DNA from 3 places in the Streptomyces sp. NPDC002734 genome. Region 1 is predicted to be linked to each of the others. Evidence: riboswitches for the same ligand, from Rfam matches in the RefSeq annotation. Region 1 holds a riboswitch; each other region holds the start of a gene.
The links. Region 1 has a riboswitch for cyclic di-AMP ahead of ABT026_RS01140 (transglycosylase SLT domain-containing protein). Riboswitches for the same ligand answer to the same signal wherever they lie in the genome.
Positions count from the first base shown of each region.

Region 2: linked by a shared signal. The riboswitch ahead of ABT026_RS25540 (M23 family metallopeptidase) and the one ahead of ABT026_RS01140 (transglycosylase SLT domain-containing protein) in region 1 are both predicted to bind cyclic di-AMP.
Region 3: linked by a shared signal. The riboswitch ahead of ABT026_RS11140 (M23 family metallopeptidase) and the one ahead of ABT026_RS01140 (transglycosylase SLT domain-containing protein) in region 1 are both predicted to bind cyclic di-AMP.

Region 1 is NZ_JBEOVU010000001.1:245,192-254,736, reverse strand. It holds gene ABT026_RS01155 (NADH-quinone oxidoreductase subunit M) at 1-1,080, shown strand, start outside; gene nuoN (NADH-quinone oxidoreductase subunit NuoN) at 1,077-2,738, shown strand; gene ABT026_RS01145 (polyprenyl synthetase family protein) at 2,857-3,867, opposite strand; cyclic di-AMP (ydaO/yuaA leader) riboswitch at 4,341-4,486, shown strand; gene ABT026_RS01140 (transglycosylase SLT domain-containing protein) at 4,489-4,971, shown strand; gene ABT026_RS01135 (HAD family hydrolase) at 4,985-5,818, opposite strand; gene recQ (DNA helicase RecQ) at 6,161-8,029, opposite strand; gene ABT026_RS01125 (VOC family protein) at 8,136-8,600, opposite strand; gene rarD (EamA family transporter RarD) at 8,651-9,545, opposite strand, start outside.
Region 2 is NZ_JBEOVU010000033.1:56,698-66,242, forward strand. It holds gene ABT026_RS25525 (bifunctional acetate--CoA ligase family protein/GNAT family N-acetyltransferase) at 1-878, opposite strand, end outside; gene ABT026_RS25530 (HPr family phosphocarrier protein) at 966-1,283, shown strand; gene ABT026_RS25535 (GntR family transcriptional regulator) at 1,473-2,180, opposite strand; gene ABT026_RS25540 (M23 family metallopeptidase) at 2,363-3,115, opposite strand; cyclic di-AMP (ydaO/yuaA leader) riboswitch at 3,129-3,298, opposite strand; gene ABT026_RS25545 (M16 family metallopeptidase) at 3,526-4,914, opposite strand; gene ABT026_RS25550 (M16 family metallopeptidase) at 4,911-6,266, opposite strand; gene ABT026_RS25555 (hypothetical protein) at 6,574-7,017, shown strand; gene ABT026_RS25560 (DNA gyrase/topoisomerase IV subunit A) at 7,143-9,545, shown strand, end outside.
Region 3 is NZ_JBEOVU010000009.1:179,262-188,806, reverse strand. It holds gene ABT026_RS11155 (NsdA family TPR-like regulatory protein) at 1-359, shown strand, start outside; gene trmB (tRNA (guanosine(46)-N7)-methyltransferase TrmB) at 446-1,207, shown strand; gene ABT026_RS11145 (aldo/keto reductase) at 1,228-2,172, opposite strand; gene ABT026_RS11140 (M23 family metallopeptidase) at 2,266-3,306, opposite strand; cyclic di-AMP (ydaO/yuaA leader) riboswitch at 3,318-3,457, opposite strand; gene ABT026_RS11135 (PP2C family protein-serine/threonine phosphatase) at 3,692-4,825, opposite strand; tRNA gene ABT026_RS11130 (tRNA-Met) at 4,958-5,031, opposite strand; gene ABT026_RS11125 (dihydrofolate reductase family protein) at 5,081-6,229, opposite strand; tRNA gene ABT026_RS11120 (tRNA-Lys) at 6,302-6,374, opposite strand; gene ABT026_RS11115 (DEAD/DEAH box helicase) at 6,516-8,879, opposite strand; gene ABT026_RS11110 (hypothetical protein) at 9,109-9,545, opposite strand, start outside.

The DNA of each region.
Region 1 (9,545 bases):
GACCGCGCCCACCAGGGCGGCGAGGAGGCCGCCGCCACCCAGCGGTCGTACGCGGCGGTCAAGTTCCTGTTGTACAACCTGGCCGGCGGTCTGATCATGCTGGCCGCGGTGATCGGGCTGTACGTCGCCGCCGGCAGCTTCTCGCTGCCGGACATCCTGGCCGCCCGCGCCGACGGCGAGCTGACGATGGGGACGAACACCGAACGGCTGCTGTTCCTCGGCTTCTTCCTCGCCTTCGCCGTCAAGGCCCCGCTGTGGCCGCTGCACACCTGGCTGCCCAACGCCATGGGGGAGGCCACCGCCCCGGTCGCGGTGCTGATCACCGCCGTGGTCGACAAGGTCGGCACCTTCGCGATGCTCCGCTTCTGCCTCGGCCTCTTCCCCGAGGCCAGCAAGTGGGCCACCCCGGTGGTGCTGGTGCTGGCGCTGATCAGCATCGTCTACGGCGCGCTGCTCGCGGTCGGGCAGCGGGACATCAAGCGGCTGGTGGCGTACGCCTCCATCTCGCACTTCGGCTTCATCATCCTGGGCGTCTTCGTGATGACCAGCCAGGGCCAGTCCGGCGCGACGCTGTACATGGTCAACCACGGGATCTCGACGGCGGCGCTGATGCTGGTGGCCGGCTTCCTGATCTCCCGCCGCGGCTCGCGCCTGATCGCCGACTACGGCGGCGTGCAGAAGGTGGCCCCGGTGCTGGCCGGCACCTTCCTGATCGGCGGTCTGGCCACCCTGTCGCTGCCCGGACTCGCCCCGTTCGTCAGCGAGTTCCTGGTGCTGGTGGGCGCCTTCGCCCGCTACCCGGTGGTCGGCGTCATCGCCACCTTCGGCATCGTGCTGGCCGCGCTGTACACGCTGGTGCTCTACCAGCGGACCATGACCGGGCCGGTCAGGCCCGAGGTCGCCAAGCTGCCCGATCTGCGGGTGCGTGAACTCGCGGTCGCGGCCCCGCTGATCGCCCTGCTGATCTTCCTGGGCGTCTACCCGCAGCCCCTCACGGACCTCGTCAACCCGGCGGTCCGGCACACCATGTCCGACGTGCAGCAGCACGACCCCGAGCCCGAGGTGGAGGCGGCCAAGTGAGCGCATCAGCCGTCCACGGCCTGTGGACAGACCTGGCCGCCCCCGCGGACGGGTCGATCGCCAAGATTCCGGCCCCGACGATCGAGTACGCGCAGCTGTCGCCGGTGCTGATCGTCATCGGCGCGGCGGTACTGGGCATCCTGGTGGAGGCCTTCGTGCCCCGCCGGGCCCGCTACCACGCGCAGCTCTTCCTGTCCGCCGTCGCGCTCGCCTCGGGCTTCGCCGCCGTGGTGGCGCTCGCGGTCGGCGGGTACGCGACCAGCCGGGCGGGCATCGCCGCCGAGGGCGCGATCGCGGTGGACGGGCCCGCGCTGTTCCTGCAGGGCGTGATCATGCTGGTCGGCCTGGTCGCGATGTTCACCTTCGCCGAGCGCCGGCTCGATCCCCAGGCGCACGGCAACCACGTGGACTCCTTCGCCGCGCAGGCGGCGTCGGTGCCCGGCAGCGAGAGCGAGAAGGCGGCCGTGAAGGCCGGCTTCACCACCACCGAGGTGTTCCCGCTGCTGCTCTTCGCGGTCGGCGGCATGCTGGTCTTCCCGGCCGCCAACGACCTGCTGACCCTGTTCATCGCGCTGGAGGTCTTCTCCCTCCCGCTGTACCTGCTCTGCGCGCTGGCCCGCCGCAAGCGGCTGCTGTCGCAGGAGGCCGCGGTCAAGTACTTCCTGCTGGGCGCCTTCGCCTCCGCGTTCACCCTCTTCGGCATCGCGCTGCTCTACGGCTACTCCGGCTCGGTCGCCTACGGCCGGATCGCCCAGGTCGTCGAGGGCACGGTCGGCGAGGTCAGCCCGGCGCTGGCCGGCACCATGGGCAACGACGTGCTGCTGCTCCTGGGCGCCGCGCTGGTGACGATGGGTCTGCTCTTCAAGGTGGGCGCGGTGCCGTTCCACATGTGGACCCCGGACGTCTACCAGGGCGCTCCGACCCCGGTGACCGGCTTCATGGCGGCGGCGACCAAGGTGGCGGCCTTCGGCGCGCTGCTGCGGCTGCTGTACGTGGTGCTTCCGGGGCTGCGCTGGGACTGGCGGCCGGTGATGTGGGGCGTGGCCGCGGTCACCATGGTGATCGGCGCGATCGTCGCCATCACGCAGACCGACATCAAGCGGCTGCTGGCCTACTCCTCCATCGCGCACGCCGGGTTCATCCTGGCCGGTGTGATCGCGGCGAAGCCGGAGGGGATCTCCTCGGTCCTCTTCTACCTGGCCGCGTACTCCTTCGTCACCGTCGGCGCCTTCGCCGTGGTGACGCTGGTGCGCGACGCGGGCGGCGAGGCCACCCACCTGTCCAAGTGGGCCGGTCTCGGGCGGCGTTCGCCGCTGGTGGCGGCGGTGTTCGCGGTCTTCCTGCTGGCCTTCGCGGGTATTCCGCTGACCTCCGGGTTCGCGGGGAAGTTCGCCGTCTTCAAGGCGGCGGCGGAGGGCGGCGCGGCCCCGCTGGTGGTGGTCGGCGTGCTGTCCTCGGCGGTCGCGGCGTTCTTCTACATCCGGGTGATCGTGCTGATGTTCTTCAGCGAGCCCAAGCCGGACGGGCCGACGGTCGCGGTGGCGTCGCCGCTGACGACCGCGGCGATCGCGGTCGGCGCGGCGGTCACCGTCGTGCTGGGCGTGGCGCCGCAGTACTTCCTGGACCTGGCGAGCCAGGCGGGGATCTTCGTCCGCTGAGCGACGGGCGTCCCGACGCCGGACGCTCCGACGCAGGGCGTCCCATCGACGCCGAAGGCCCGGTTCCCTCGGGGGGAGCCGGGCCTTCGGCGTGCGGTACGGGGGCGTGGCGCGGGGGTCAGCCCGCGCGGTGCACCACGGCGTCGCAGAGGTGCATGAGGGCCGTCCTGGCCTCGCACTCCGGCAGCGGGGCCAGCGCGGCGCGGGCCTCCTGCGCGTAGCGGACGGTGTCCGCCCGGGCGTCCTCCAACGCGGGGTGCTCCCGCAGCCGGGCGACCGCCTCGGCCAGGTGCGCCTCGTCCGACAGGTCGGAGTCCAGCAGCTCGCACAGGGCGACGTCCTCGGGCAGCCCCAGCCGCTCCACCCGCTCGCGCAGCCGCAGCACCGGCAGCGTGGGGATGCCCTCACGCAGGTCGGTTCCCGGGGTCTTGCCGGAGTCGGAGGAGTCGGAGGCGACGTCCAGGACGTCGTCGGCCAGCTGGAAGGCCACGCCCAGCCGCTCGCCGTACTGCGTGAGCACGTCCACGACCTGGTGGTCGGCGCCGGACATCATCGCGCCGAAGCGGCAGGCGACGGCGACCAGCGAGCCGGTCTTGCCGGCCAGCACGTCGAGGTAGTGGTCGATGGGGGAGCGCCCGGCGGACGGACCGGCGGTCTCCAGGATCTGGCCGGTGACCAGGCGCTCGAAGGCCTCGGCCTGCACCCGCACCGCCTCCGGGCCGAGGTCGGCCAGGATGTGCGAGGCGCGGGCGAAGAGGAAGTCGCCGGTGAGCACCGCCACCGAGTTGTCCCAGCGGCTGTTGGCGCTGGGCACGCCGCGGCGCACCTCGGCCTCGTCCATCACGTCGTCGTGGTACAGCGTGGCGAGATGCGTGAGCTCGACGACGACGGCCGAGGGAACGATCCCCGGCGCGTCCGGATCGCCGAACTGCGCGGCGAGCATGACGAGCAGCGGACGGAACCGCTTGCCGCCCGCCTTCACGAGGTGCTGAGCGGCCTCGGTGATGAACGGGACCTCGCTCTTGGTGGCTTCGAGCAGACCTTCCTCGACGGCCGCCATACCTGCCTGGACGGCGGTCTCCAGCGCCTGGTCCCGAACCCTCAGCCCGAACGGCCCGACCACGCTCACGAGGGGACTCCTGTCTGCTGGTGTGTGCTGACGATCACACGGCTTGTCGATAGGTCATTGCCATCACCCCACTCAGCGTATCCGGTCGGGTTTGGATCACCGACAGCCCCCACCCGCCAGATGGCCGGAGACGCCCTGTCCGTTTGAGGGGAAATTGCCGGATTGATGACTTGTTCGTTCGTTTTGTATGATCATCGGTCGATCCGTGACATGGGCCACAGCGACGCGGGGTGGACGGACGGGGCTCAATGACCCGAAGTCGCCCACAGGCAGGGCGGGTTGAGAGGCGGGTCCGGAGGCGGCCCGAGTGGACGAATCGCCCGCAAACATGATCAACCAGCATGATCCACGGAGATCGTACTTGTTTCGGATATCCGCTCTCGCATACGTTTCGCGCCAGCCGGGCGGAACGCCGAATCCTGCCGCCGCCCGCACCCCACAGACCCATTCCACGCACGGCAGGAGCGGGGGACCCAGGTACACCGCCGGACCGGAGCGCGCGCGAGCGCGCCTCCGGGACGGCTAGGGGTGAAGCCTGCCGTCCCATCGGGCGGCGGGCCGGGCAGCCTTTCTGGCCCGAATCCGACAGCTCACCTCGCAGGCGCCGGAGAGGAAGAACGCATGTCCCGTCTCACCCGTACCGCGTCGGCCCTCGCCGTCGCCGCGGCCGTCGTCGCCGCGCCGATCGTGGGCGCCACCGGCGCCTGGGCCGCCGAGACCCCCACCGCGCAGACCTCGGTCACCGTCGCCCCGGGCAACAAGGTCACCCACCTGGCCGCCACCACGGACAGCCTCGACGGCTGGATCCGCGAGGCCCTCGCCGTCATGGCGAAGCACGGCATCCCGGGCACCTACGACGGCATCCACCGCAACGTGATGCGCGAGTCCTCGGGCAACCCGCTCGCCATCAACGACTGGGACATCAACGCGATCAACGGCATCCCCTCCAAGGGCCTGCTCCAGGTGATCGACCCCACCTTCGACGCCTACCACGTCGAGGGGACCGACACCTCGCCGTTCGACCCGGTCGCCAACATCGTCGCGGCGTGCAACTACGCCGCCGACCGCTACGGCTCGATCGACAACGTCAACAGCGCCTACTGATCCCCCGCTCCCCTCAGGGGAACAACCGCTCGAGGACGACGGCCACGCCGTCGTCCTCGTTCGTCGTGGTGACCTCGTCGGCGACCGCCTTCAGCTCCGGGTGCGCGTTGGCCATGGCCACCCCATGGGCCGCCCAGCGGAACATCGGGACGTCGTTCGGCATGTCGCCGAAGGCGACGGCGTCCTCCGGGCCCAGACCGAGGCGTGACGCCGCCATGGCCAGCCCGGTGGCCTTGGTGACCCCGTGCGGCTGCAGCTCCACCGTCCCGGGGCCCGACATCGTCGCGGTGGCCAGCGAGCCGACCGCCGAGGCCGCCACCGCGGTCAGCTCGTCGTCGGTGAGCTCCGGGTGGGACAGCAGCACCTTGGTGATCGGGCGCTCCCACAGGTCGCTCCGGCGGCCGACCCGCTCCGCGGGGAGCGTGGGCCGCGCCATCCGGTAGCCCGGCTCGATCAGCGTGAGCCCCTGGACGCCGTCCTGGTCGACGGCCGCGTACACCTGGCCCACCTCGGCCTCGATCTTGCCGAGCGCCGTCTCCGCCAGCTCCCGGTCCAGGGTCATCGACCACACCAGCCGGTCCCGGTCCGCGTCGTAGAGCTGCGCGCCCTGGCCGCACACCGCGAAGCCGCCGCCGATGCCGGCGAGCAGGTCGCGTACCCGGGGCGCGGGCCGGCCCGTCACCACCAGGTGCCGGGCGCCTGACCGCGCGGCCGACCCCAGGGCCGCACGGGTGCGGGGGGAGACGGTGTCGTCGTCGCGCAGGAGCGTGCCGTCCAGGTCCGTGGCGATGAGGGCGTACGCGGGGAGCGTGCGGGAGGGGGGCGCATAGGCGGCGGGTGCGGGCATGATCAGAGAATACGGACCTCCCGGAGCGCCCCCGTGACGGGTTGACACGCCAACTGGATATGTGCAATAGGGCGTTGCCCCTCTCAGGTGAGCGCACCACGCGGCGCGGCGGGGCGAGCCGCGCCGCCCGGGCAGGCGGCCGTTCCGGGCGAGCCGCGCCCCGGGCAGGCGGCCGTTCCGGGCGAGCCGCGCCCCGGGCAGGCGGCCGTTCCGGGCGAGCCGCGCCCCGGGCAAGCGGCCGTCCCGGGCAAGCGGCCGTCCCGGGCGGGCGGTCGCTCAGGCAGGCGGTCGTCCGAGGCGGGCGGTCCTCTCAGGCGGGCGTCGCGCCAGGCGGGCGGTCGCTCAGGCGTCGAGCGAGGTCAGCAGCTCGACGACGCTCTCGCCGTGGGTGGCCAGCTTCTTCTCGCCGATGCCGCTGATGCCGCGCAGCTCCTCCACCGACGACGGGCGCGCCGCCGCGATCTCCCGCAGGGTCGCGTCGTGGAAGATCACGTAGGCGGGAACGCCCTGCTCCCGGGCCCGCTCGGCCCGCCAGCCGCGCAGCGCCTCGAAGACCGGCTGGAGCTCCTCGGGGAGCTCCGCCACGGCCGCAGCCGCCTTGGCCTTGCGCTCGCCCCTCGCCGAGGGCACCTTCTTCGGCTCCTTGCGCATCGGCACCTGCCGCTCGCCGCGCAGCACGGCCGCGCTGCCCTCGGTCAGCACCAGCGTGCCGTACTCGCCCTCCACCGACAGCAGGCCCTGGGCCAGCAGCTGCCGGATCACGCCCCGCCACTCGCCCTCGGCCAGGTCCTCGCCGATGCCGAAGACGGACAGCTGGTCGTGGTCGAACTGGATCACCTTCGCGGTGCGCTTGCCCAGCAGGATGTCGGTGATCTGGGTGGCGCCGAACTTCTGGCGCCGCTCCCGCTCCAGCCGGACCACGGTGGACAGCGCCTTCTGGGCGGCCACGGTGGCGTCCCAGGTCTCCGGCGGCGCCAGGCAGGTGTCGCAGTTGCCGCAGCTCTCCTCGGCGGCCTCCTGGCCGAAGTAGGCGAGGAGCTGCTCCCGGCGGCAGCGGACCGTCTCGCACAGGGCCAGCATGGCGTCCAGGTGCGCCTGGGCCCGTCGGCGGAAGGCCTCGTCGCCCTCGCCCGACAGGATCATCTTCCGCAGCTGGACGACGTCGTTGAGGCCGTACGTCATCCAGGCGGTGGAGGGCAGCCCGTCGCGGCCCGCGCGACCGGTCTCCTGGTAGTAGCCCTCGACCGACTTCGGCAGGTCCAGGTGGGCCACGAACCGCACGTCGGGCTTGTCGATGCCCATGCCGAAGGCGATGGTGGCGACCACCACCAGGCCCTCCTCGCGCAGGAAGCGCGCCTGGTGGGCGGCGCGGGTCCCGGCGTCCAGGCCGGCGTGGTACGGCACCGCCTCGACGCCGTGGGCGGTGAGGAACTCGGCGGTCTTCTCCACGGAGTTCCGGGAGAGGCAGTACACGATCCCGGCGTCGCCCGGGTGCTCCTCGCGCAGGAACGCCAGCAGCTGCTTCTTCGGCTCGGCCTTGGGCACGATCCGGTACTGGATGTTCGGCCGGTCGAACCCGGCGACGAAGTGCCGGGCGGAGCCCAGGCCGAGCCGGCGGGTGATCTCCTCGTGCGTCGCCCGGGTGGCCGTCGCCGTCAGGGCCATCCGCGGCACGTCGGGCCAGCGCTCGCCCAGCACCGACAGCGCCAGGTAGTCGGGGCGGAAGTCGTGGCCCCACTGGGCGACGCAGTGCGCCTCGTCGATGGCGAAGAGGGAGATCCGCCCCCGGGAGAGCAGGTTGAGGGTGGACTCCAGGCGCAGCCGCTCCGGGGCGAGGTAGAGCAGGTCCAGCTCGCCGGCCTGGAACTGGGCCTCGACCAGCCGCTGCTCGTCGAAGTGCTGGGTGGAGTTGAGGAAACCGGCCCGCACACCGGCCGCGCGCAGGGCGTCGACCTGGTCCTGCATCAGGGCGATCAGCGGCGAGATCACCACGCCGGTGCCGGGGCGGACCAGGGCGGGGATCTGGTAGCAGAGCGACTTGCCGCCGCCGGTGGGCATCAGCACCACGGCGTCCCCGCCGGAGACGACGTGGTCGACCACGGCCTGCTGCTCGCCGCGGAAGGACTCGTAGCCGAAGACCTTCCGCAGCGTCTCGAGCGCGGGGCCGCCCGCGCCCGTCGCGCCCGTCTCCGTCACCGTTGCCGTGGTCACACCTGTACCGCCCGTCCCTGTAGACCTTCCTCCACCATAGGCGGACGGACCGACGGCGCCGGAGTTTTCCACAGGCCCCCGCCGGCCGGCCCGCCGCCGCGGAGAATCAGTGGACGCAGAACTCGTTGCCCTCGGGGTCGTACATGACCGTCCAGGCGCCGCCCTGCTCGCGGACCTCGCGCAGCACCCGGGCGCCCAGCGCGGTCAGCCGCTCGACCTCGGCCTCACGCGCCCCGTTCCCGGGGTGCAGGTCCAGATGCAGGCGGTTCTTGCCGGTCTTGGGCTCGGGCACCCGCTGGAACAGCAGCCGCCGCCCCAGGCCCGTCCCGGACTCCTCGTCGTGCGGGTCCTCCGGATGCCGGACCGCCGCGAGGTTCCGCCAGGCGGCGCGGCCCCGCCACTCCAGGGTGGCCTCGGCGGGTACCACGCCGGCGCTCAGCAGCTTCTCGACCAGGGGACTGTTGTCCTCCGGGACGTATCGCAGGGCGGCCGCCCAGAAGTCGGCCAGGGCGTGCGGATCGGCTGCGTCGACGACGAGCTTCCAGTGGACAGGCACCGCGGATTCCGTCATGGCACCACTCTTACGGGTGGTGGAAGGGCGCGCGCAACCGGAACGGGCGATCAGGCCGTGCGCTCCCGCGTCGCCTCGGCGGACGCCGCGGACGCTGCGGACTCCACGGGCCCCGCGGGCTTCGGGAAGGCCGTCGCCCCCTCGGGCAGCGCCGCCGGGTCCTCCGGGGCCACGGCCACGGCCGCTGCCGCCGCCGCGCGCAGGGCGCGGGCCGAGCGGCGCGCGTTGCGCAGCGCGTCCCAGGTGAGCAGGGAGAGGGCCAGCCACACCAGGGAGAAGCCGGCCCAGCGCTCCGGCGGCATGGCCTCGTGGAAGTAGAGGACGCCCAGGCCGAACTGGAAGACCGGCGCCAGGTACTGCAGCAGGCCCAGCGTGGACAGCGGGACCCGGATGGCGGCGGCGCCGAAGCAGATCAGCGGGACCGCGGTGACCACGCCGGTGGCGGCCAGCAGCGCCGCGTGCCCGGCGCCCTCGGTGGCGAAGGTGGAGTCGCCCTGGGAGCTCAGCCACAGCAGGTAGCCGAGGGCGGGCAGGAACTGGATCGCGGTCTCGGCGGCCATCGACTCCAGACCGCCGATGTTCACCTTCTTCTTGACCAGGCCGTAGGCGGCGAAGGAGAAGGCCAGGGTCAGCGAGACCCAGGGCAGCCGGCCGTAGCCGACCGTCAGCACCACGACGGCGGCGGCGCCGACGCCGACCGCCGCCCACTGCACGGGCCGCAGCCGCTCCTTGAGGAGGAGCACGCCGAGGGCGATGGTGACCAGCGGGTTGATGAAGTAGCCGAGCGACGCCTCCACCACCTGGCCGGCGTTGACCGCCCAGATGTAGACGCCCCAGTTCACGGTGATCACCGCGGCGGCCAGGGTGATCAGCGCGAGCTTGCGGGGCTGTCGTATCAGCTCGCCCGCCCAGGCCCAGCGGCGCATCACCAGCAGCACGAGGCCG
Region 2 (9,545 bases), on a different contig from region 1:
CACTCGTCGACCACCTCGGGCACCCGGTCGGCCGGCACGGCCACCACGGCGAGGTCGACGGGTCCGTCGATCTCGGCCAGCGAGCGGCACGCGGGAACGCCGTCGACGTCGGCGAGGTCCGCGGGGAAGGCGGCGTTGACGGCGTGCAGCGCGCCGGTGAAGCCGCCGTCGCGCAGGTGCTCCAGCACGCCGCGGCCGACGCCGCCCGGAGCGCGGCTCACTCCGATCACGGCCACCGACCCGGGTGCGAGCAGCCGGCGCACGGAGCGCGCCTCGGCGCGCTGTTCACGGGCCTGCTGGACGGCGAGCGAGCGGTCGGTGGGCTCGAGGTCGAGGTGGAGGCGGACCACGCCCTCCTCGAAGCTGCGTTTCTGGGCGTACCCGGCGTCCGTGAACACCTTGATCATCTTGGTGTTGCCCGGCAGCACCTCGGCGGCGAAGCGGCGCACGCCCCGCTCCCGGGCCACCGCGGCGATGTGCTCGAGCATCGCGGAGGCGACCCCGCGGCCCTGGTGCGCGTCCTGGACCAGGAAGGCGACCTCGGCCTCGTCGGCGGGCGCGGAGGCGGGCATGCCGTCGGCGTCGACCCGGTCGTAGCGGACGGTGGCGATGAACTCGCCGCCCACGGTGGCGGCGAGGCCGACCCGGTCCACGTAGTCGTGATGGGTGAACCGGTGCACGTCCTTGGCGGACAGGCGTGGGTACGGCGAGAAGAAGCGCAGGTACTTCGACTCGTCGGAGACCTGCTCGTAGAAGCTGACCAGGCGTTCCGCGTCGTCCTCGGTGATGGGCCGGACGTGGGTGATGCCGCCGTCGCGGAGCACCACGTCGGCTTCCCAGTGCGCGGGGTACTCGTGACGGTCCGACGGGCTCTGCATGCGGCAAGCCTACGGCTCGTGGCCCCGATCGGGGCGCGTGGTGACGCGCGCGACGCGCGCGGACGGTGAGGACAGGAGGTACCGGAGATGCCCGAACGCCGGGTCAGGGTGGCCGCGCCGGACGGTCTGCACGCGCGGCCGGCCGCACGTTTCGTGCGGGCCGTGCAGGACTCGGGGCTGCCGGTGCGGGTGGCCAGGGCGGACGGCGCGGGGGTGGGGCCGGTGAACGGCGCGTCGATCCTCGGGGTGCTGGGGCTGGGGGTGCGCCGCGGCGAGGAGGTGGTGCTGTCCTGCGAGGGCGCCGGGGCGGGTGCGGGGGCCGGGGGCGCGGAGAAGGTGCTCGGCGACCTGGCGGAGCTGCTGTCCGTGGACCGTCCGGAGCGCCCGGGGGAGGCGGAGCTGTGAGCGGGGCGGGACCGGGGCCCGTCGAAACGCGCCGCGCGCGAAATACCCCGCGCGAACAGGAACACGAATGCATCGCACCCCACGAATGGCCGCACGGCGAGAATTGCCGAGCCGACCCCGGAAAGGGCGCACCGAACAACGGAGCGGGAATTGCACCCGCGCACCCGCCTCTTGTATACGGCCCCCTTGTTAATTACGGAGGCCATTCATGTTTACGGCATGTTGCGAGGTCCTCACGCTGTCCGTGCGCGCCGCGCCTCCGCGGTTCTGACCGGGAATGCGCAGCCGGTACAGCACGGTCGAGCGCTCGGTGTGCAGTGCGGTCACCTGCCGGGCCCGCTCCCCGTCGCCCCGGGCCACGGCGTCCACGATGGCGCCGTGCTCGGCCCAGGTCTCCACGGGCGCGGGCAGCGGATCGAGCGCGTACATCCAGGCGATCTTGTGCCGCAGCTGGGTGAGCGTGGCGGTCAGCGCGGCGCTCCCGCAGGCCTGGGCCAGCGTCTCGTGGAACCAGCCGCCCAGCGACCGCAGCTCATCCCCGTATCCGCGCCGGGCCCGCTCCTGACCCAGCCTGACCAGGCCGCGGAGCACCTTGAGGTGGGCCTCGGTACGCCGCTGGGCGGCCCGGGCGGCGCCCAGCGGCTCCAGCAGCAGCCGCATCTCCAGCAGGTCGGCGGCCTCCTGCTCGGTCGGCTCCGCCACGCAGGCCCCGGCGTGCCGCCGGGTGACCACGAAGCCCTCGGCCTCCAGGGTGCGCAGCGCCTCGCGGACCGGGACGCGGGAGACGCCGTAGCGGCGGGCGAGGAGTTCCTCGGTCAGCCGGGTCCCGCGCTCGTGGACCCCGGCGACGATGTCGTCCCGGATCGCCGTGCATACCGAATGCGCGGGAATACGCATGCCGACCTCCGCCTCGATGAATAAGGCGACTCTAAGGCAATGCGCGTGAATTTCCGACGGGAAGTCGCACGGGAGAGGGAATTTTCGGCCGCTCCGCCGCCCGGTGCGCCCGGATACCGTACGGAACGACGAAAAAGCCCCCCGTCCCGGAAACCGGGCGGGGGGCTTTCGCGTGGGTGACGTCAGAGGTTCACGCCGTGGGAGCGGAGGTAGGCGACGGGGTCGATGTCGCTGCCGTACTCCGGGGAGGTGCGGGCCTCGAAGTGCAGGTGCGGGCCGGTGACGTTGCCGGTGGCGCCGGAGCGGCCGATGTGGGCGCCCGGGGTGACCGCCTGGCCGACGGCCACGCTGACCGAGGACAGGTGGCCGTACTGGGTGTACGTGCCGTCGTGCATCTTGATGACGACCTGGTAGCCGTAGGCGCCACCCCAGCCGGCCTCGACGACGGTGCCGCGGCCCACGGAGCGGACCGGGGTGCCGGAGGCGGCGTGGAAGTCGATGCCGGTGTGGCTGCCGGAGGACCAGATGCCGCCGCCCGCCTGGTAGGAGGTGGAGACGTAGGACCCGGCGATCGGGCTGACGAACATGTTGAGGCGGCGGAGACGCTCACGCTCGGCCTCGCGGGCGGCGCGCTCCTCGGCGGCCTCACGCTCGGCGCGGGCCTTCTCGGCGGCCGCGGCGCGGGCGGCGGCCTCGACGGCGGCCCGCTCCTGGGCCTCGGCCTGCTCGTCGATCTGCTCGGCGACGGAGTCGCCGATGGTGACGACGGGAAGCAGGCCGGTGGTCTCGGCGGGGGCCTCCGCCGCGACGGCGGGCGAGGCCAGGGTGCCGACGACGCCGGTGGTGGTGAGAGCGGCGAGGCCTGCCAGGCCGGCGGTGGTGCGGCTGGTCCGGCCGGGACGACGGTGCCTGCCGGGGGCGCAGTTGAACGCCATGAAGTGGCTGAGTCCTTTCCTTCCCTCTCGCCTGCCGGGTTAGCTGTCGGGTTCGGAGCAGGAAGGTCTCCTACGGGTTCCTCCCGCGTGACGGAAGGCGCCCGATTCACCCCAGGGGTACCGCTCGGTTGGGTCCCCGGCTCCCCTGGCTCGCGCCGTACGGGGATTAGGCGATGACTGCCCGGCGCCGCGGATGCGGAGCACAGGTGTGGCGGGCAGCCGGATCGAAGCTAGTTGGGTGATCAATCGGATAACAAACGGATCAAGACTTTTGTAGCGCACGCCACAGGGCAAACCGGACCCTTCTACGCGCATCGCACGGCTCCCGGACGAGCCGGCGCCGGACCGAACGAAGCGGGCCCCGGCGGCCGTAAGGCTCACCGGGGCCCGAAACCGCCCTGAACGGGCCGCTACTCGGCGCTCACCACGGTCACCTCGCCGATGCCCAGCTCCCGCACCGGGCCGGCGATCTGCGCGGCGTCGCCGACCAGGACCGTCACCAGACGGTCCACCGGGAAGGCGCTCACCACGGCCGCGGTGGCCTCCACCGTGCCGGTGGCGACGAGCTGCTGATAGAGCGTCGCCTGGAAGTCGTCCGGCAGGTGCTGTTCCACCTGGTCGGCCAGCGTGCCGGCGACCGCGGCGGCCGTCTCGTACTTCAGCGGCGCCACGCCCACCAGGTTCTGCACGGCGGTGTCCCGCTCGGCGTCGGTCAGGCCGCCCTCGGCGAGGGTGCGCAGCACCTGCCACAGGTCCTGCAGCGCGGGGCCGGTGTTGGGGGTGTCCACCGAGCCGCTGATCGCCAGCATCGCGGCGCCCGAACCGTCGGGGGCGGAGCGCAGGACCTGCCCGAAGGCGCGGACGCCGTACGTGTAGCCCTTCTCCTCGCGCAGCACCTTGTCCAGACGGGAGGTGAGCGTGCCGCCCAGGCAGTAGGTGCCGAGCACCTGGGCCGGCCAGACCCGGTCGTGCCGGTCCGGGCCGGTGCGGCCGATCAGCAACTGGGTCTGGACGGAGCCGGGACGGTCCACGATCACCACGCGGCCGGTGTCGTCCGACGTCACCGCCGGCACCGCGCGCGGGGCGGCCTGGGAGCCCTTCCAGGCGCCCAGCGTCTCGGCCAGCAGGGCGTCCAGGTCGACGCCGGTGAGGTCGCCGACCACCACGGCGGTCGAGGTGGCCGGACGGACGTGCCGCTCGTAGAAGGCGCGCACGGCGGCCGCGTCGATCTTCTCGACGGTGTCCTCGGTGCCCTGACGGGGGCGCGCCATCCGCGAGTTCGCCGGGAAGAGCTCCTTGTACAGCTCCTTGGCGGCACGGCGGGCCGGGTTGGCCAGCTCGTGCGGGATCTCGTCGAGCCGGTTGCGCACCAGGCGGGAGACCTCGTCCTCGGCGAACGCCGGGGCGCGCAGCGCGTCGGCCAGCAGGCCCAGCGCCTTGGGCAGCCGGGAGGCGGGGACCTCCAGGGAGACCCGCACGCCGGGGTGGTCGGCGTGCATGTCCAGCGTGGCGCCGCACCGCTCGAGTTCGGCGGCGAAGTCCTCGGCGGAGTGCTTGTCGGTGCCCTCGGCGAAGGCGCGCGCCATGATGGTGGCGACGCCGTCCAGGCCGAGCGGCTCGGCGTCCAGCGGGGCGTCCAGCAGCACCTCGACGGCCACGACCTGCTGGCCGGGGCGGTGGCAGCGCAGGACGGTCAGGCCGTTGTCGAGGGCGCCGCGCTCGGGCGCGGGGAACGCCCACGGCTTGGGCTCGCCGGCCTGCGGCTGGGGGTGGAACTCCATGGTGGCCAGGTCGGTCACTTGGCCTCCTCCTCTTCGTCCTCGTCGCCTTCGGCGTCCGCGCCCTCGGGAGTGATCGGTTCGTACACCAGGACCGCCCGGTTGTCGGGGCGCAGGCGGGCCTTGGCGACCTCCTGGACCTCCTCCGGCGTCACCTCCAGCACCCGCTCCACGGCGGTCAGCGCGAGCTGCGGGTCGCCGAACAGGACGGCGTACCGGCACAGTTCGTCGGCGCGGCCGGAGACCGTGCCGAGGCGGTCCAGCCACTCGCGCTCGAGCTGCGCCTGGGCGCGCTCCATCTCCTCGGCCGTCGGGCCCTCGGCGGCGAGCCGGGCGAGCTCCTCGTCGACGGCGGCCTCGATCACCGGCACCTCGACGTCGCCGGAGGTCTTGACGTCCAGCCAGCCCAGCGAGGGCGCTCCGGCCAGCCGCAGCAGGCCGAATCCGGCCGTCACCGCGGTGCGGTCGCGGCGCACCAGGCGGTTGTAGAGGCGGGAGGACTCGCCGTAGCCGAGGATGGTCAGCGCCACGTCGGCGGCGTCGCAGGCGCGGGTGCCGTCCTCGGGCAGGCGGTAGCCGGCCATCAGGGCGCGGGCCGGGACCTCCTCGCGGACGACCTCGCGGATCTCCCCGCCGACGACCTCCGGCAGCGCTCCGTCCCGCGGGGCGGGCTTGCCGTCGTGGGAGGCGATGGAGCCGAAGTACTTCTCGACCCAGGCCAGGGTCTGCTCGGGGTCGATGTCGCCGACCACCGACAGCACCGCGTTGTTGGGCGCGTAGTAGGTGCGGAAGAACGCGCGGGCGTCCTCCAGGGTGGCGGCGTCCAGGTCGGCCATGGAGCCGATCGGGGTGTGGTGGTACGGGTGGCCCTCGGGGTAGGCCAGCGCGAAGATCTTCTCGAAGGCCGTGCCGTAGGGGACGTTGTCGTACCGCTGGCGGCGCTCGTTCTTGACGACGTCGCGCTGGTTCTCCATCGACTCGTCGTCGAGGGCGGTGAGCAGGGAGCCCATCCGGTCGGCCTCCAGCCAGAGCGCGAGCTCCAGCTGGTGGGCCGGCATGGTCTCGAAGTAGTTGGTGCGCTCGAAGCTGGTGGTGCCGTTGAGGGAACCTCCGGCTCCCTGCACCAGCTCGAAGTGACCGTTGCCCTTCACCTGGGCCGAACCCTGGAACATCAGGTGCTCGAAGAGGTGGGCGAGGCCGGTGCGGCCCTGGACCTCGTGCCGGGAGCCGACGTCGTACCAGAGGCACACCGCGGCGACCGGGGTCAGGTGATCCTCCGAGAGCACCACGCGGAGCCCGTTGGCAAGGCGGTGCTCGGTAGCTGTGAGGCCTCCTGAGCCTGCCTCGGCTGTGGCCGTGTGACCCATGGGCATGTACGTCCCTTCGCTCGCCTGAAACTTGTATGTCCGGACTGCCTGTCACTCTATGCAACCGAGGGCGGTTGCCGTGAGGTTCCCGATACGTCACATTGCCGCCCGATCCGGGGACACTCCGGCCCGTCGGGAGCTTCTCCCGCCGCCTGGACGGCCGCGCGGTGGCCCCGCCGGGAGCTTCTCCCGCCGCCTGGACGGCCGCTCCGGCGGCCGCGACCCCGATCGCCCCGGGACGCGCGGGTGTGCTGGGATGGGCGCCGTCCACCGGTCGGCGTCGTCCGCCGTGAATGAAGTGAAAGGACGTTCCATGCGCAAGGCCTTGACCGCCGCCGCCCTTCTGGGGCTGGGCGCTCTGCTCCTCTCCGGCTGCTCCGGCTCCGACGGCGACGACGGGGCGAAGGGCCCGGCCGCCTCGAAGGCCGCTTCGAAGGCCTCGCAGCCGGCCGAGCGGTCCTCGCAGGCCGCGGCCCCGGAGCAGGGGTTCGACGGCACCTGGCGCCCCATCAACGACAGCCCCGTCGAGACGTTGAAGATCACCGGGGAGAAGGTCGTCACCACCGGCGAGCTCGCCTGCCCGGGCTCCCTCGAGGGCGTCGGCACCGACAAGCCGCGGATCACCCTGGACTGCGCGAAGCCGGACCCCGCGCGCACGAAGGGAACCCTGAAGATGAAGTCCGACGGCTCCGCCGTCGTGATCGAGTGGGACGGGCCCGAATGGGGAGGAATGATCGACAGCCTGCGCCGGGCCTGAGCCCCGGGCGCCCGTCCCGGGGCGTCACCGGCGGGGGCGCGGTCCCAGGTGTCGGCGGCGAGGGCCACAATGGTGCGCGACAGTCCCCGTTCATGCTCGCAAGACCGTGAAGGAGCCCGGCAGCGATGGCCCGCCGCAGCACGAAGACAGCGCGACCCGATGACGATGCTTTCGAGGAGCGGATCCTCGACATCGACGTCGTGGACGAAATGCAGGGCTCCTTCCTCGAGTACGCCTACTCGGTCATCTACTCCCGCGCGCTGCCCGACGCGCGTGACGGTCTCAAGCCGGTGCACCGGCGGATCGTCTACCAGATGAACGAGATGGGCCTGCGCCCCGACCGCGGGTACGTGAAGTGCGCCCGCGTCGTCGGCGAGGTCATGGGCAAGCTCCACCCGCACGGCGACACGTCGATCTACGACGCGCTGGTCCGGCTCGCCCAGCCGTTCTCCATGCGCGTCCCGCTGGTCGACGGCCACGGCAACTTCGGTTCCCTCGGCAACGACGACCCGCCGGCCGCCATGCGGTACACCGAAGCCCGGATGGCCGACGCGACGAGCCTGATGACGGAGTCGATCGACGAGAACACGGTCGACTTCCAGCCCAACTACGACGGCCAGGAGCGGGAGCCGGTGGCGCTGCCCGCCGCCTTCCCGAACCTGCTGGTCAACGGCGCCTCCGGCATCGCCGTGGGCATGGCGACCAACATGCCGCCGCACAACCTCGGCGAGGTCGTCGCCGCCGCCCGGCACCTGATCCGGTACCCCCACGCCGACCTCGACGCGCTGATGAAGCACGTTCCCGGCCCGGACCTGCCCACCGGCGGCCGCGTCGTCGGCCTGTCCGGCATCCGCGACGCCTACGAGAAGGGCCGCGGCACCTTCAAGATCCGCGCGACGGTCGCCGTCGAGCAGGTCACCGCCCGCCGCAAGGGCCTGGTCGTCACCGAACTCCCCTTCTCGGTGGGCCCGGAGAAGGTGATCGCCAAGATCAAGGACCTGGTGAGCTCCAAGAAGGTCCAGGGCATCGCCGACGTCAAGGACCTCACCGACCGCGAGCACGGCCTGCGCCTGGTCATCGAGATCAAGAACGGCTTCGTCCCCGAGGCCGTGCTGGAGCAGCTGTACAAGCTGACGCCGATGGAGGAGTCCTTCGGCATCAACAACGTCGCCCTGGTGGACGGCCAGCCGCTCACGCTCGGCCTCAAGGAGCTCCTCGAGGTCTACCTCGACCACCGCTTCACCGTGGTGCGCCGCCGCTCGGAGTTCCGCCGCGGCAAGAAGCGCGACCGGCTGCACCTGGTCGAGGGCCTGCTGACCGCGCTCATCGACATCGACGAGGTCATCCGACTGATCCGCTCCAGCGACAACTCCGCCCAGGCCAAGCAGCGCCTGATGGAGGCCTTCGCGCTGTCGGAGATCCAGACCCAGTACATCCTCGACACACCGCTGCGCCGCCTCACCAAGTTCGACCGCATCGAGCTGGAGGCGGAGAAGGAGCGGCTCACCGCGGAGATCGCGGAGCTGACCCGGATCCTCGACTCGGACGCCGAGCTGCGCAAGCTGGTCTCCGCCGAACTGGCCGCCGTCGCTAAGAAGTTCGGCACCCCGCGGCGCACCGTGCTGCTGGAGTCCGCGGACACCCCGGCCGCCCTGCCGCTCCAGGTGGCGGACGACCCGTGCCGGGTGCTGCTCTCCTCCACCGGCCTGCTGGCCCGCACGGCCGACGCCGACCCCTTCCCCGCCGTCAAGAACGCCAAGCGGGTCAAGCACGACGTGATCGTCTCCGCGGTGGACACCACCGCGCGCGGCGAGATCGGCGTGGTCACCTCCACCGGGCGGCTGCTGCGCGTCAACGTGGTCGACCTGCCGATGCTCCCCGAGATCGCGGCGGGCACCACGCCCAACCTCTCCGGAGGCGCCCCGCTCGCCGAGTTCGTCTCCTTCGAGGACGACGAGACGGTGATCTGCCTGACCTCGCTGAACGAGTCCTCCCCCGGCCTCGCGGTCGGCACGCTGCAGGGCATCGTCAAGCGCGTGGTGCCGGACTATCCGGCGGGCAAGGACGAACTCGAGGTCATCGGCCTCAAGGAGGGCGACCGGATCGTCGGCGCGGTGGAGCTGCGCACCGGCGACGAGGACCTGGTCTTCATCACCGACGACGCCCAACTGCTGCGCTTCCAGGCCTCCCTGGTCCGCCCGCAGGGCCGCCCGGCGGGCGGCGTGGCCGGCATCAAGCTGGCGGACGGCGCCAAGGTCATCTCGTTCACCGCGGTGGACCCGGGCCAGGAGGCGGTGGTCCTGACCGTCGCCGGCTCGCGCGGCACGCTCGACGACTCGGTGCAGACCACGGCCAAGCTGACGCCGTTCGACCAGTACCCGCGCAAGGGCCGGGCCACCGGCGGCGTGCGCTGCCAGCGCTTCCTCAAGGGCGAGGACTGTCTCTCCCTCGCCTGGGCGGGCCCGGCACCGGTGCACGCCGCGCAGAAGAACGGCATGCCGGCCGAGGTGCCGGAGATGGATCCGCGA
Region 3 (9,545 bases), on a different contig from region 1:
TCGGCTTCTACGGCTACGACCGGTTCTGCGCCGACGCCGCCGAGTGCTACCGCGACCTGAAGGCGCCCGGGCAGGTGCGGCGGTTCACCGAGCAGGCGCTGTCCAAGCCCACCGAGGAGTTCGTGCGCTCACACGGGCTGCGGCTGGTGGTCTCCGCGGTGGCCGAACTGGAGTCCGGCAACCTCGACGCCGCCTGCGAGCAGGGGGTCCGCGCGGTCGAGGTGGCCGGGCGGATCTCGTCCGCCCGCACCACGGAGTACGTCAAGGACCTGCTCACCCGGCTCGAGCCGTACGGCGACGAACCGCGGGTTGTGGAGTTACGCGAACGCGCCCGCCCTCTCCTCGGCACCCCGGCCTGACCTCCGTCGCCCCCGGCACGGCGGCGCCCGTACCGGGGGTGGTGGGAGCGGGGCGAAGGAGCGGTGCGCCGTAGAATCGGGGCATTGTGTCTGACGCCCCGAACCCCAGCCGCCGCCCCGCCCGGACCCCCCGGTTCCCGGACGGACCGCAGCCCGATCCGGCCGGCTCCCACCACGAGCGCCGCATCCGCAGCTTCCAGCCCCGCCGCAGCCGGGTGACCACCGGCCAGGCCGACGCCATCGAGCGGCTCTGGGCCCGGTGGGGCCTGGACATCGACGGCCGCCGCACCCTGGACCTCACCGAGCTCTTCGGTGACGACCGCCCCGTCGTGCTGGAGATCGGCTTCGGCATGGGCGAGGCCACCGCGCAGATGGCCGCCGACGACCCGGCGACCAACATCCTCGCGGTGGACGTGCACACCCCGGGCCAGGGCAACCTCCTGAGCCTCGCCGAGAGGAGCGGACTCGGCAACGTCCGCGTGGCCAACGGCGACGCGATCATCCTGCTCCGCGAGATGCTCACGCCCGACGCGCTGGCCGGGCTGCGCGTCTACTTCCCCGACCCCTGGCCCAAGAAGCGGCACCACAAGCGGCGGCTGATCCAGCCCGAGTTCCTGGACCTGGCCGCCGACCGGCTCCGCCCGGGCGCGGTGCTGCACTGCGCCACGGACTGGGAGCCGTACGCGGAGCAGATGATGGAGGTGCTGACCGCGCACCCCCGCTTCGCCAACACGCAGCCCGACGGGCACTTCGCGCCCCGGCCGGAGTTCCGTCCCATCACCCGGTTCGAGGGTCAGGGGCTGGACAAGGGGCACGTCGTGCGCGACCTGCTCTTCCGCCGGGTCTGAGGAACCGGCGGCACGGCGGATCAGTCGGAGGCCGCGTCCAGCCGGGCCGTCTCCTCGTCGGTGAGCCGCAGGCCGGCGACCGCCGTGAGGGCGGGCAGCTGGTCCACCGTGCGGGCGGAGGCGATCGGCGCGACCACCGTCGGGCGGGCGGCCAGCCAGGCCAGGGCCACCGTGGCCGGGGACGCGCCGTGTGCCTCGGCGATCTCGTCGAGGGCGGCCAGGACGCGCAGGCCGCGCCCGCTCTCCAGGTGCCGGGCCGCTCCGGTCGCCCGCGGACTGTCCACGGTCGTCCCCGGGCGGTACTTGCCGGTCAGAAAGCCGGACGCCAGCGCGTAGTACGGCACGGCGGCCAGCCCCGCCCGCTCGGCGACATCGCGCAGACGGCCTTCGTAGGTGTCCCGGGAGACCAAGTTGTAGTGCGGCTGGATGACCGCGTAGCGGGCGAAGCCCTCGCGCTCGGAGAAGTCCAGCGACTCCTGGAGCCGCTCGGCGGTGATGTTGGACGCGCCGATCGCCCGCACCTTGCCCTCGCGGACCAGTTGGTCGAGGGCGAGCAGGATCTCCTCGACCGGCGTTTCGGGCTGGTCGAAGTGCGTGTAGTACAGGTCGATGTGGTCGGTGCCCAGCCGGCGCAGCGAAGCCTCCGCCGCCGCCCTGATGTTGGCGGCGGACAGCCCGCGGTATTGCGGGTGCTGGCTCACCTTGGTGGCGACCACGACCTCGGAGCGGTTGCCCCGGGCCTTGAGCCACCTGCCGATGACGGTCTCCGACTCGCCGCCCTCGTTGCCCTCCACCCAGGCGGAGTACGAGTCGGCGGTGTCGACGAAGTTGCCGCCCGCCGCGGTGTACGCGTCGAGGACGGCGAAGGACTCCCGCTCGTCGGCGGTCCATCCGAAGACGTTGCCGCCGAGGGCGAGCGGGAACACCTCGAGGCCGGACGTACCCAGCTTGCGCAGTTCACTCATGACGGTCACCAACGCGTCCGGCCGGCGGCGCATTCCGACGCGCCGCCGGCCGACCGCATCTGTTCGAAAGCGGGGGGAGGGAACCGGCGTTCGTCAGAGGTTGACGCCGCGCGCGGCCATCCAGGCCATCGGGTCGACGCCGTCGCCGCCGCCCGGGTGCACCTCGAGGTGCAGGTGCGGGCCGGTGACGTTGCCGGTCGCGCCCACCCGGCCGATGACGTCGCCGGTGGTCACCTTCTGGCCGACGCTGACGTTGATCGAGGACTGGTGGCAGTACCAGAGCTCGGTGCCGTCCTCGAGGGTGAGGATGGTCCGGTAGCCGTACGAGCCGGCCCAGCCGGCCTCGGTGACGGTGCCGGTGTGGACGGCCTTCAGCAGCGTGCCGGTGGGAGCCGCGAGGTCCAGGCCCGTGTGGTAGCCGGAGGACCACATGGAGCCGGCCTGCATGTACGTGGAGGTGATCGTGTAGGAGGACGCCGGCGAGACGAAGCTGGCCGCCAGCTTGGCGATGCGCTCGGCCTCGGCCTTGGCCTTGGCCTCCTCCTCGGCCTTCTCGGCGGCGGCCTCACGGGCCTCCGCCTCCGCCTTCTCCTTGGCCGCCTTCTCGGCGGCGGCCTGGGCGGCGGCCTCCTGGGCCTCCAGCGCGGCCTGCGTCTCGGCCTCCTGCTCCTGCTGGGCGGCCTGCGCCATGATGCGGGTGCGCAGCGCCTCGCCGGCGTCGGCGGAGGACGGAGTCTCGGCCGGGGCGACGCCCACGCCCATCTCGCCGAGGACGCTGGGGGCCTGCTCGGCGGCCGCGGTTTCGGTCTCGTCGCCGCCGGGAAGCAGGGAGGTGACCGGGTCCAGCGACGGCATCTGCGGCATGGTGATGTGCACCGGGGCCTTGCCGGGCGCGGCGGTGGCCATGCCGCCCGCGCCGACGGCGGCGATCACACCGACGCCGAGGACGGTGGAACTGCGGGCCAGGCCCCGCTGCTTGGTCACCCGGTGACGGCCTCTGGAGACCGTCCCCTCGCTGGGGTTCCACTCCTCGAAGGAGCCCTCGCCGGGGAATCCGGCGGGACCGTACGCGTCGGCGGCCGCACGCTGGCTCGGCACGAAGGGCAGTTCAGGGGCAGGGGGGTTGGACGCCACGGGGGCGCGCTCCTTTCCTTCCGTCTCGCCTACCGGGTTAGCTGACGGGTTCGGAGCGGGAAGGTCTCCTACGCGCGTATACGGAGATACGCCCGATTCACCCCGGAAAGTGGTTCCCCGGTTCCCTTACGGGATTCGGCAGAGCGCACGGAGCCGTCGCTTGTGACGGCTGGGACAGCCGCGCGCTGCGTTATCGAACGTTAATAGAAGCGGTGGCTCATTTCCAAGCCGTTCCTTCACATCGTCCGACCCTGTGGCCCGAACCTATGGAGGTTCATCAGGGCGAAACGGACATGGCTTCGGTCACACGGCCACCGCCGCCTTGGCTTGATCGTTACACCGGGGTCCCCCTGCGTACCGGGTGCCGCTGCCGTGTTCCGGCCGGTCACAGGGTCCGTACGACGAGCAGGGCCATGTCGTCCTCGACGTCTCCCCCGGAGTGCAGGGCCACGTCCTCGGACAGGAACTGCAGAAGGTCCTCCGGCTCTCGGAAGTCCCGCCCCTCCAGCCGCGCGACCGGGTCGTAGAACACACCTTCCTCGTCCCGCGCCTCGGTCAGGCCGTCGGTGTAGAAGAGCACCGTGGCGCCCGGCCGCAGCGGAACGGGCGGTCCGGGTCGGGGCGGCCCGGTGAGCTCCGAGAGGGCGAGCGGACTCCCGGCCTCCCCCGGGTCCAGCAACCGCGGCGGCGCCCCCGGCTCCAGCAGCAGCGGCGGCGGATGACCGTGGTTGACGATCGACACGCTCCGGCCGTCCTGGGAGAACTCGGCGAACACCGCCGGCACAAAGCCCTCCTGCTGCTCCAGCTCCACCGCCCGTCGGTCCCGCTCACGCACCACCGCCTGTTCCATGTGTTCCGCGGCCTGCTCGATGCTGTCGGCCCGTTCCGCCACCTCGCGGAAGGCGCCGACGACGACCGCGACCGCGGCCACGGCCTCCATCCCCTTACCGCGCACGTCCCCCAGCACCATCCGCACCCCGTGCGGGGTGTCGTGCACGGCGTAGAGATCGCCGCCGATGTTCGCCTCCTGGAGGGCGGCCTCGTACCGCGAGGCGATCCGCAGGGCGCCGATCCGCCGCTGCGGCGGCGGCATCACGGCTCGCATCGCCGCCTCGGCCATCTGCCGGGCGGACGCGAGGCGCAGGTCGACCCGGTGCACCGCGGTGTTCATCACGCACGACAGCACCGAGACGACGACCACCGTGAACAGCTCGGTGGCCAGCAGCGCCGGCGAGTTCGCGTCCCGGATCAGTTCCATGGTGAGGATGCAACCGGTGGCCAGCAGTCCGATGAGCACCGTTGCCCGGAGGGTGTAGAGCGGGGCCGCGATGAGCGGGGCGGCGGCGAAGAACGGCACCGGGGTCACGTCCGGCGGCGTCAGGCCGTCGTAGACCAGGCCGAGTACCAGGGCGATGAACGGCAGCACCCGCAGCACCATGCGGGCGTAGTGGAACCACCGGCGGCCGGACCCGAGGGCCTCCTCGATCTCCGGATCCACCGGTCCGCCTCGCCTCAGCATGGAGACCATCGTTCCGCGCCCGGGCGAAAGCGGCGACCGCTGGCCTCCGGGCGGATGAAGCGGAGGAAGGAGAGCACGACACAAACACTCAGGGCCGGAATCCTTGAAAGGATTCCGGCCCTGAGTCTTCAGTAGCGGGGACAGGATTTGAACCTGCGACCTCTGGGTTATGAGCCCAGCGAGCTACCGAGCTGCTCCACCCCGCGTCGTTGTGTCTTCACTGTACGACATGGCGCGGGGGAAAAGCGAATCGGTTCACGTCGCCCCGCCGGACAGGTGGCGGTTGGGCCGCACGGCACGCTCCTCGTACTCGGGCAGCAGCACCACCCGGACGCCGCCCGCCGCCAGCACCCCGCTGCCGTCCGCGGCCGCCACGAAGGTGTCGGGCTCCCGCCAGGCGGTGACCACCCGCCGCACCCCCGCGTCGAGGATCAGCCGCGCGCACGGGGCCGGCCGGGAGGCACGGCGGGCACAGGGCTCCAGGCTGCTGTAGACGGTGGCCCCGGGCAGCCGCGGGTCGGCCGGGTCGATCTTGGCGAGCGCCGCCTCCTCCGCGTGGACCACCGGGTCGCCCCCCTCCCGGGAGTGGCCGCGGGCCAGCTCGGTCCCGTCCTCGGCCACCACCACCGCGCCCACGCTGAACGCGGTGCGGGACGGCGGGCACTCCTCGGCCAGGTCGCAGGCGAGGCCCAGCCAGTACCGGTCGGCGGCGGAGACCGAGGGGCCGGCGCCCGGGGCGACCGGCCGGTAGCGGGCGAGCACCACATCGCCCACCGGCCGGGTCTCCTCCAGCCGCAGGCGGCCCGGCGGATAGCCACCCGGGCCGAAGAGCCGCGGCGCGTCCGGTTCGCCGACCAGCAGCGGGGCCAGCGCCAGCTGGAGCTCGTCGGCGAGTCCGAGGCGCAGCAGCTGGGTGTGGACGCTGCCGCCTCCCTCCACCATCAGCCGTCGCACCCGGTGGACGGCGTGGAGGTGCTCCAGAACGGCCCGCCAGTCCAGTTCCGGTCCCACCGGGACCACCTCGACGTCCTTTTGGCCACGCAGCGCCTCCTGCGCCCGCGATGCGCCCCCGTCCGTGGTGTAGACGGCCTTGCGGCCGCCGGTGCGCCAGAAGCGGGCCGCCGGGTCCAGTTCACCCGAACCGGTGACGAGCACCTTGAGCGGGAACTCCGGAAGCCCGGCGGCGGTGCGCGCGGCCCGCCGTGCGGGCGAGCGGACCACCAGCCGCGGGTCGTCGGCGCGCAGGGTGCCGGCCCCGATGAGGATCGCGTCGCTCGCGGCCCGCACCGCGTCGACCCGGTCGAAGTCCTCGGGGCCCGAGAGCAGCAGCCGCTCCGGGCCGGTGTCGTCGAGGCAGCCGTCGAGCGAGACGGCGGCGGAGAGCAGGACGTAGGGGTGCGGCATGGGGCGGCTCCGGGACGTGACGCGGCGCATGCTCCGGCCGGGGTCGGCCGGGCGCATGCGCCGCGTCAGAAGTAGGCCCTGTGGGACTCGAACCCACAACCAATGGATTAAAAGTCCACTGCTCTGCCAATTGAGCTAAGGGCCCAGGGTGATGTTGCTTCCCCGAGCATAGCGGGAGGGGGCCTCCCGTCCGAGCGGGTATCCGGGGCCGGCGGCGCGCGGGAAGCGCGGAGGGCCCGCACGACCGGAGTCGTGCGGGCCCTCACAGGCGGTGTGCGCGGGCGCGTCAGCCGTTGCGCTTCCAGCGCGGCTTCTCGTCACGGCGGCCGAAGGAGCCACCGCGGTGGTCGTCACGACGGTCGTCGCGGCGGCCGAACGGACGGTCCGAGGTGCCACCGGCGCGGAAGCCCGGGCGGTCGTCACGGCGGTCACGGTTGAACGGACGGTCGTTGCCGCGGAAACCACCACGGTCGTCGCGGCGCTCGAACGGACGGCCGCCACGGTCGCCGCCGCGGTCGTCACGGTTGAACGGACGGTCGCCACGGTCGTTGCCGCGGAAACCACCACGGTCGTCACGACGCTCGAACGGACGGCCGCCACGGTCACCGCCGCGGTCGTCACGGTTGAACGGACGGTCGCCACGGTCGTTGCCGCGGAAACCACCACGGTCGTCACGACGCTCGAACGGACGGCCGCCACGGTCGCCGCCGCGGTCGTCACGGTTGAACGGACGGCCACCGCGGTCGTCGCGGTTGAACGGGCGGTCGCTCCGGTCGTCACGGCGGTCGCGGTTGAACGGACGGTCGTCGCGGCGCTCGAAGGAACGGCCGCCACGGTCACCGCGGTCGTCGCGGCGGAAGCCGCCACGGTCGCCGCCCCGGTCGTCACGACGCTCGAACGAACGGCCACCACGGTCACCGCCGCGGTCGTCACGACGCTCGAAGGAACGGCCACCGCGGTCGCCGCCGCGGTCGTCACGGTTGAACGGACGGTCGCCACGGTCGTTGCCGCGGTCGTCACGGCGCTGCGGGCGGTCCTCGCGCTCGGTGCGGTCGACCTGCTGGGCGCTCGGCTGCTCCGGGACGGAGACGGCGGCGGCCTCGGTGGCCTCCGCGGCCTCACGGACGACGGCGGCCTCGGCCAGCGCGGCCTCCGGGTCGTCCCCGCGCTCGCGGGCGGCACGGGCGGTGAGGCGGTCGGCCTCGTCGCGCAGCTCGGCGGCGCGGCGCTGCAGACGCTCCAGCTCCTTGGTGAGCTGGGCGACCTCACGCTCGGCCTGGGCGGCGGAGCCGGCCACCGACTCGGCCTGGAGCTCGGTCATCGACCGGGCGCCGGTGATCTCGGCGACCTCGGGCTCGAAGGCCGTGCCGCTCTGGATGATGTGACGCCCGGCGTCGATGCCCGCGTCCTCCATCAGCCGGAAGATCTGCCGGCGCTGGTGCGGCAGCGACAGCGAGACGACGGTGCCGGTGCGGCCGGCACGGGCAGTGCGGCCGGCACGGTGCAGGTAGTCCTTGTGGTCGCCGGCCGGGTCCACGTTGAGGACCAGGTCGATGCCGTCGACGTGGATGCCGCGGGCGGCGACGTCGGTGGCGACCAGGACGTTGACGTAACCGTCCTTGAAGTCCGCCAGGGTGCGCGTACGCGCGCCCTGGGTCATGCCGCCGTGCAGGGCGTCCGCCTTCACACCGGAGTCACGGAGCTGCTCGGCGATGCGGTCGGCGCCCAGCTGGGTGCGGACGAAGATGATCGTGCGGCCCTTGCGGGAGGCGATCGCCGCGGTGACCGGAGCCTTGTCCTTCGGCTTCACGATCAGGATGTGGTGCGACATCGTGGTGACGGCGCCCTGGGCGGCGTCGACCTCGTGGCTGACCGGGTTCTGCAGGTAGCGGTCGACCAGGGTCTTGATCTCGTTCTCCATGGTGGCGGAGAAGAGCATCCGCTGGCCGCCGGCCGGGATCTGGTCGAGCAGCTCGGTGACCTCGGGCATGAAGCCCAGGTCGGACATCTGGTCGGCCTCGTCGAGGACCGCGACCTGGACGTCGCCCAGCGAGCAGGCGCCGCGGCCGATGATGTCGCGCAGACGGCCCGGGGTGGCGACGAGGACGTCGACGCCCCGCTCCAGGGCGTAGATCTGGTTGCTCATCGAGGTGCCGCCGCAGACGACCTTCATCTTGAGGCCGAGCACGTCGCCGTAGGGCTGCAGGGCGTCCGCGACCTGCATGGCCAGCTCACGGGTGGGGGTGAGGATGACGGCGCGCGGGCGCTTCCTCTCGGTGCGGCCGCCGGCCAGGCGGGCCAGGGCCGGCAGACCGAAGGAGAGGGTCTTGCCGGAGCCGGTGCGGCCACGGCCCAGGATGTCCTTGCCGGCCAGGGCGTCCGGGATGGTCGCGGCCTGGATCGGGAAGGGCTTGGTCACGCCGTTCTGCGCGAGCTTGCGCACGACGCCCTCGGGGAGGCCGAGGTCGGCGAAGGTCGGCCCCGTCTCCTCGGGAGCCTGCTCCTCGGCGGCGTCCGCGGCCTCGGTGACCTCGGGAGCCTCGACGGCGTCCTGGGCCTCGACGGCGACGGAGTTCTCGTCGTTCCCGTCGAGCTCGGCCGCCGTCTCGTTCTCGGCGACGACGAACTGATCAGTACTGGAAATGGACATGCTTATGCGAAACCTTCCGGAGTCTCGTCGGCACGCGCCCGTCAACTCCGTGTTTCGCGAGGAACCGCCTCGATGCGGTCAGCCACGGCAAGGGAGAGAACGCGCCACACGGCGCGCTCTTTTCGCTGCGCCGGGCAAATGGGATCAAACGATCTACCACCATACGCACCTCACGCCCATCCGCGCAAACGAGAACGGCGAACGCGAGCCACGCCACACTCCTGAGCCGCTACACGGCCACCGGCGCCTCGCCCGCGGAGGGCTGCGAGGGGGGCAGCGCGGAGGACGGCTGGACCGGAGTGGGGTCCGGCGAGGGCGGCGGCGGGGAGGGCTGCGGCTGCACGGGGCTGGGTTCCTGGCTGGGCGGCTCGGGCGCGGGCTCGCCGGGATCGGCGGGGAGCGGCTCGCCCGGCTCCTCGACGTCGCCCGGGTCCGTGTCCACCGGGTCCTCGGCCTCCCCGGGACGCTCGCCCTTCTTCCGGTCCGCCGGACGCCGCTCGTCCTTGCCGGACCCGCCGGGCCGCCGCGAGCCCCCGGAGTCGGGGCGCGCGCCCTCGCCGGTCACCCGGGGGTCGAAGGCGCCGCCGCCGGGGGCTCCCGACCCCGCCCCGCCGTCCTCGGCGCCGTCGCTCTCCGCGGACCGCGCCGGCCGGGCCCGGTCACCGT